One region of the Microbacterium sp. MYb64 genome, then DNA from elsewhere that is predicted to be linked to it. Evidence: riboswitches for the same ligand, from Rfam matches in the RefSeq annotation. Region 1 holds a riboswitch; the other holds the start of a gene.
What was found. A riboswitch is a leader RNA that binds a small molecule or an ion and turns the genes downstream of it on or off. The one in region 1 is predicted to bind thiamine pyrophosphate.
Positions count from the first base shown of each region.

Region 2: linked by a shared signal. The riboswitch ahead of thiM (hydroxyethylthiazole kinase) and the one ahead of CQ044_RS11875 (ECF transporter S component) in region 1 are both predicted to bind thiamine pyrophosphate.

Region 1 is NZ_PCOW01000012.1:29,620-33,020, forward strand. Features, by position in the region: gene CQ044_RS11870 (ABC transporter ATP-binding protein) at 1-1,030, opposite strand, end outside; gene CQ044_RS11875 (ECF transporter S component) at 1,032-1,673, opposite strand; TPP riboswitch at 1,669-1,778, opposite strand; gene CQ044_RS11880 (D-alanyl-D-alanine carboxypeptidase) at 1,886-3,401, shown strand, end outside.
Region 2 is NZ_PCOW01000020.1:69,896-73,296, reverse strand. Features, by position in the region: gene CQ044_RS15695 (bifunctional hydroxymethylpyrimidine kinase/phosphomethylpyrimidine kinase) at 1-467, opposite strand, end outside; gene thiM (hydroxyethylthiazole kinase) at 464-1,330, opposite strand; TPP riboswitch at 1,321-1,414, opposite strand; gene pheT (phenylalanine--tRNA ligase subunit beta) at 1,548-3,401, opposite strand, start outside.

The DNA of each region.
Region 1 (3,401 bases):
TCCAGCGGATCGGATCCCGGCCGCGTCGCCCCCGGAGACTCTCCGCCGCCTGAACGGTGCCGTCGAGCGCGTCGAGGAGTCCCGCGAGCGTGAGCGCGAGCGTGGACTTGCCCGCGCCGTTCGGACCGACGATCAGCGTCGCCGCGCCATCCGGCACCGCGAGGTCGAGCCCGCGCTGCACGGCATGACGGCGATCCCTGGTGACGGCAAGAGCGCGGGCCGAGAGGATCGCATCGACGGGATCTGCCGCCGGACGCACCGGCAGCGTCGGCAGGCCCACCGGGTGGCCCGGCACCCACACGCCTGCTTCCGCGAGGGCGTCGCCGTGCACCAGGAACACCTCGTCCGGGGGGCCGTCGGCGAGGAGGCCGCCGTCAGCGCCGACGACGATCACCCTGGTCATCAGATCCGCCCACACCGCGGTGCGGTGCTCGATGACCACGAGCGTGGCGCCGGTCGCGGCCACGACGCGCTCGACGCTCGCGCGGATCTCCCGCACGCCGTCGGGGTCGAGGTTGGCCGTCGGCTCATCCAGCAGCAGCAGCCCCGGCTGCATGGCGAGAGCGCCCGCGAGCGCGAGCCGCTGCTTCTGGCCGCCCGAGAGCGCCGCCGTGGGACGGTCCAGCGGCACATCGAGACCGACGGCGCCGAGCGCCTCGGCGACGCGCGCGGGGATGTGCTCCGCGGGCACGCCGAGGTTCTCGCAGCCGAAGGCGACGTCGTCGCCGACCCTGCTCAGCACGACGCCGGCGTCCGGATCCTGCAGGACCAGACCGATCCTGCCCCGCTGGCTCTCCGGATCGGATCCGTCGACCTGCAGGGATCCGCGGCTCTCACCCTCGTCGGCGTCGCCGAGCAGCCCCGCCATGCCGGTCAGGAGGGTCGACTTGCCGGCCCCGGACGCACCGAGCAGGAGCACCCGTTCCCCCGGCTCGATCGTGAACGTCACGTCGCTGACCGCGGGCAGGCGGCGGCCGGCGTAACGCCAGCCCCACCCGTCCGCGACGACGCGAGCGGCACCCGCGGTCATGTCAGACCTCGCGGCGGAGCTCGCGTCCGGCGGCGAAGCGGCTGAGAGCGCCGGTCGCGGCGAGGGCGCGCACGAGCAGCCAGCCGAGGACGCCGGCCAGCAGCGCGCCCGAGACGACGAGGGCGCCGAGGTAGATCGTGTTGAACTCGACGGACTTCAGGATGTTCGGGGAGCTGCCGTAGAACAGCTCGAACAACCACGCGCCCGCGGCCGCTCCGACGCCGGCGAGCGCGGCGACGGGCAGCGAGAACCGGCGGTACAGGAAGATCGCGAAGATCAGCTCGGCCCCGAGTCCCTGCGCGATGCCCTCGAGCACCGTGGAGACGCCCCAGATGTTGCCGATCAGCATCGACACGATCGCCGCCACGACCTCGACGACGAGCGCGGCGCCGGGCTTGCGGATCACGAGCCCGCCGACCACGCCGCCGAGCAGCCAGATCCCGACGGCGATGCCGCCGAGGCCGGGAGTGAGGCCGTCGGCCGCGGTGAACCAGGCGTAGCCGATCGTGTTCCAGACCCAGAAGACCAGGCCGATCGCGACGCCGAGCACGGCGGCCACGACGATATCGACGACGCGCCAGTTCAGGCGGCGTGCGACCACCCCGCTGGTGTTCACGTTCTGTGCGGTTGCAGATGCATGCATGAGAAATGCTCCTCCCTGCGCCGGCATGATCCGGATCAGGTTCGACGGTCGAAGCGCGATTCGCTCCCTCTCAGCCCGGCTCGCCGGACTCCCGTGGTGATCCGCCCATCCTAGCCCCGCTGGGGCGCACCGGCGACCGCCTCGTCACACGGCGTGACGCGAGAACGCCCGCGATACCCGCCGTTGACAGGGCCGCCAGATACGGTAGGGGGGTGAACAATGACGACGGTCCGGGGGCCGCCCAGGTCGATCCGGAGATCGCCGACGCCGACGCACCCGCTGCCGACGCCTCCCGCACGGCCATCGACGAGCCCGCACCGGAACCCGCAGCGCTGTTCCCGGACGCCCCGGAGCCGACCGCACCCGCGCCGCTGTTCCCCCCGCGCGAGGCCCCTGTGGCTGAGCCGCTGTTCCCCGCGCCGGACTCCCCCGCCTCCGCACCGCTTTTCGGAGGCACGACGGATCCGGACCCGTCGGCATCGAAAGTCGTCGACCAGGACCCGGCGATCACGAGCGCGACGGCGTCCGAGGCCACCGCCGCCGCCTCGATGACCTCCGCGACTCCTGCCGCCGGCGCGGCCCTGACAGCCTCCCAGACGTCTGCCACCGGCGAGGCCCCGGCGATCTCGGCGACGGATCCGGCCCCGGTCGAGCCCTCGGACACCCCGGCAGACGCCGCCCATGTCGCGGCCGCAGCCCCCGTCGTCGCGGCGACTGCGCAGGCCTCTGCCCCCGTTGCGACCCCCGCTTCCGGTCCCGCCACCAGGGCGCGCACGAACCGGCCGCTGCCCTCGGCGTCGCTCGTCCGAGGCCCCGACCGCACCCCGACCGCCGCGCTCGCCTGGGTGGACGTGGCCCGGGTCGGCGCTGGCAATGCGGCCGCTGCTGCGGCGTCGTCCCGCGCGCTGCTGGACGACGCCCCGCACCGCACCCTCGCCCGGCCAGGAGTGCTGCTGCCGCTGGGCGGGGTGCTCGCCGTCGTCATCGCGTACGGCGCCGCGACCGCGCTCTGGCCGCTCAATGCCGTGCAGCCCGTCGCAGCCCCCGTCGCCTTCAAGCCCCCGGCCGCCCCTGCCGCCGCTGCGGCATGGCCCGCCATCGGCAGCGCCGCCGTGGGCGTCGCCGGCATCGGCACCGTCGCCTCGGCGGAGCAGCACGCTCCGATGGCGAGCATCACGAAGCTCGTGACGGTGCTCGCCTCACTCGACAAGATGCCGCTCAAGGCCGGCGAGCAGGGTCCGTCCTTCGCGTTCACGCAGGCCGACAGCGACGACTACTGGGACTACCTCCGTCAGGATCAGTCCGCGCTCGACGTGCCGGTGGGCGGATCCCTCACGCAGTACCAGCTGTATGAGGGGATCCTGCTCGGTTCGGCGAACAACTACGCCGACCGCCTCGCTCGCGAAGTCTGGGGCTCGGACGAGAACTATGCGGCCGCCGCGAATCAGTGGCTGAGCCAGCACGACCTCGCCGACATCACCGTCGTGACCCCTTCCGGCTTCGACTTCGGCAACGTCTCGACCCCCCGCGCGCTCATCCAGCTCGGGGAGATCGCCGAGAAGAACCCCGTGATCGCCGGGATCGTGAAGCAGAAGAGCGTCGAGCTGCCCGGCGCCGGTGTCGTCAAGAACACCAATGGCCTCATCGACGACGCCGGCATCGTGGGCATCAAGACCGGCACGATCGGCGACGGCGCCGACACCCGGTACAACCTGCTCTCGGCCAAGG
Region 2 (3,401 bases), on a different contig from region 1:
TAGTCCACGGTGCCTGAGGGCAGGGCCCGCACGGCGTCGAGGTGCGCAGAAGTGTTGGCGGTGAGACCCACGATCGCGTCGGGGCCGAGCACCGAGCGCGCCAGGAGCGGCGAGGCATCGGACTGGCCGAGGTGGATCCCGTCCACGCGGGCGCCGCGGCGCCGCGCCTCCACGACCGCGTCGAGACGGTCGTCCACGACGAGCAGCGCCCGCCCCGCGATGGCCTCGGAGAGCTCCATCAGCTGGTCCACGATCGACGCGTCGTCGGCGTCCTTGTCCCGCAGCTGCACGAATCGCACGCCGCCCGCGACCGCCGCGTCGACCACGGCCGCGACACCGCGCGCCCCGCTCAGCACGGGATCCGTGACGAGGTAGAGGGCGAGATCGTCGGCCGTCAGCCTCCGGCGCGGCGCTGCTGGGAACGTGCTCGCGGACCGGGGCGCGGTCGCGAGGCCGGTCGGCGTCATGCCGCGACCCCCGCCGTCGCGGAGTCCCGCGCCTCGACGCGGGCGCGCCCCGGAAGGGCGTCCGGCCGGATCGCGGCGAGGGCGTCGAGCAGGGCGACCGCGAAGGACCCAGGCCCCTCGGACCGCGCCGCGGCGTCCTCGGCGGCGAGCGTGTAGACGAGCGTTGCCGCGGCCGCGGCGACCAGCGGGCTGTCGCCCGTCTTCCGGGCCGCGCCGAGGAACGCGGCCATCACGGCGCCGAGCGCGCAGCCGCCGCCGGTGACCCGGGTGAGCAGGACATCGCCGTTCGCGATGCGGACCTCGCGATCCGCATCGACGAGGAGATCGACCGGGCCGGATACCGCCACCGCTCCCCCGGTGATCCTGGCCAGCTCTCGGGCCGCGCCGGCCGCGGCCTCGGTGCCGTCCAGCGCATCGACGCCGCGCCCGCCCTGGCTGCGGCCGGCGAGCGCGAGAATCTCGGAGGCGTTGCCGCGGATGAGCGTGGGGCGCAGCGCGAGCAGGTCCTGCGCGAGCGCGGTGCGCACCGGCAGTGCGCCGACCGCGACCGGATCCAGCACCCAGGGGGTGCCGGCCGAACGGGCGCCGCCGACGGCTTCGAGGCTCGCGGAGCGCTGCTCGGGCGTCGGTGTTCCGAGGTTCACCAGCAGCCCGGACGAGATCGCGGCGAACATGCCCGCCTCGCCGGTGATGTCCACCATCGCGGGAGCAGCGCCCAGCGCCAGCAGCACGTTGGCGGTGAACCCGGTGACCACCGAGTTCGTGATGCAGTGCACGAGCGGGGGCTCCGCTCGCAGCTCGGTGAGAAGGTCCGCGGCGGCTTCCACCACGGATTCGGACGACATTTCCAGACGCGCGCTCATCGCGACATCCCTTCGCTAGTACGACCTAGATCAGGTTCGACGGGTCTGTTCTCAGCCGCGGATGCGGCACCCCGTGTCACTGCCGGCCAGTCTAGCCAGGAACGGTTCCGGCCCGCCTGCCTCTCGCGCGACGGATGCACGACGAAGGAACGCCTGCACGAGGGATCCGCGGATCCGGTCGTGCAGGCGTTCCCCTGTCGTGCGTTCGTGTCGCGTCTCAGTCGCGGATCTGGGCTCCGAACCGCTCGGCCGCGACGGCGACGCCGGCGAGCTTCGCCTCGGTCGCCTCGGCGGCGGTCAGGGTGCGGTCGTCGGCCCGGAAGCGCAGCGCGAAGCTCAGGCTCTTGGATCCGTCCGCGACGCCCTCGCCGCGGTAGTCGTCGACGAGGCGGACCGACTCCAGGAGCGCGCCCGCGCCCTCGGACAGGGCCGCGCTCACATCGGCGGCGGGGATCCCCGCGGCGATCACGAGGGATACGTCCTGCGTCGCGGCGGGGTAGGTCGACAGCGAGGCCGCGACCACGCGCTCCCCCGCCAGCCCCAGTACGCCGTCCAGGTCGAGCTCGAGCACCACCGCGCGTCCCGGCAGGTCGGCGTCGGCCGAGACCCGCGGGTGCAGCTCGCCCACGTAGCCGACCTCGGTCGTGGAGCCCGTCGATGCGTCGCGCACCTGCAGCACGCCGGTTCGTCCGGGGTGCAGAGCAGCGCGGCCCCCCTGCACGACGTCGATCTCGACGCCGGCGGCATCCGCGATCACGCGCACGGCGTCGAGCGCCTCGCTGAGACCGTACTCCTCGGCCGCGCGTCCCGGCTGACGCGGGGTCACGTGCCCGGTGAACAGCGCGGCGACGAAGCGGGCCTGCGGCGGGATCGAGGCGTCCAGGGCCGCGAGCGTCTCGTCCGAGGGCTTGACGCCGAGCGGCGGCACCTCGTCGGTGCCGTAGACGACGCCCGGCTCGGGCAGGAACACGACGCCGGTCTCGAAGATCGCGAGATCCACGAGCCCTCGCGCGATGTTGCGGTGCGCGATCTGCAGCAGGCCGGGGAGCAGCGAACGGCGCAGGAACGGCGCCTGCCCGTCGAGCGGGTTCGCCAGGCGCACACCGGGGATGCGCTCCCCCGTGGCGGAGCCGTGCAGGTCGTTCTGCTCCTGCGTGGTGAACGGGAACGCCGGGGTCTCCACGAGCCCCGCGGCGGCCAGCGCGTTCGCGACGCGGCGCCGGCCCTGCTGCAGGTCGGTGAGTCCGCGGCCGGACGGCGGCGTCGGCAGCACGGACGGGATCCGGTCCAGTCCGTGGATGCGCGCGACCTCCTCGGCCAGCGACCACTTGTCGGTGAGGTCGGGACGCCAGCTCGGCGGGATCACGTTCCAGCCGGTCCCTGACGCTTCGACGAGCTCAGCGGTCGAAGGGTCGACGGCCGTCACCTCGGCGCCGATCGTCTCGAGTGCGCCGGTCACCTCGTCGTCGGTGTAGTCGACGCCGATCAGGCCCTGCACGAAGCCGGCCGGAAGGTCGATGCCCTCGATGAAGACCTCGGCGAAGAGCGCGCCGCCCTCCTCGGTCAGTGTTCCGCCGGCGAGCTCGACCATCAGGTCGGCGACGCGACGCGCGGCCGCGAACGGGATGAGCGGATCCACTCCGCGCTCGAAGCGCTTGGACGCCTCGCTGGGCAGCTTGTGCCGGCGCGCGGAGCGCGCGATCGTGATCGGGTCGAACGTCGCCGCCTCGATCAGCACGTTGCGCGTGGTCTCGCTCATCTCGGTCGTGCCGCCGCCCATGACGCCGGCGAGGCCGATCGGACCCGATCCGTCGGTGATGAGCAGGTCCTCGGCGTGGAGGGTCCGCTCCTGGCCGTCGAGCGTGACCATCTTCTCGCCCTGCGCAGCACGGCGGACCACGATGTTGCCGTCGAGCTTGTCCAGGTCGTAGCCGTGCACCGGGTTGCCGAGCTCGAGCATCACGTAGTTCGTGATGTCGATCAGCACCCCGAGCGAACGCATGCCCGCGAGCGTGAGGCGCGCGACCATCCACGGCGGGGTCGGACGGGACGGATCCACGCCGCGCACCAC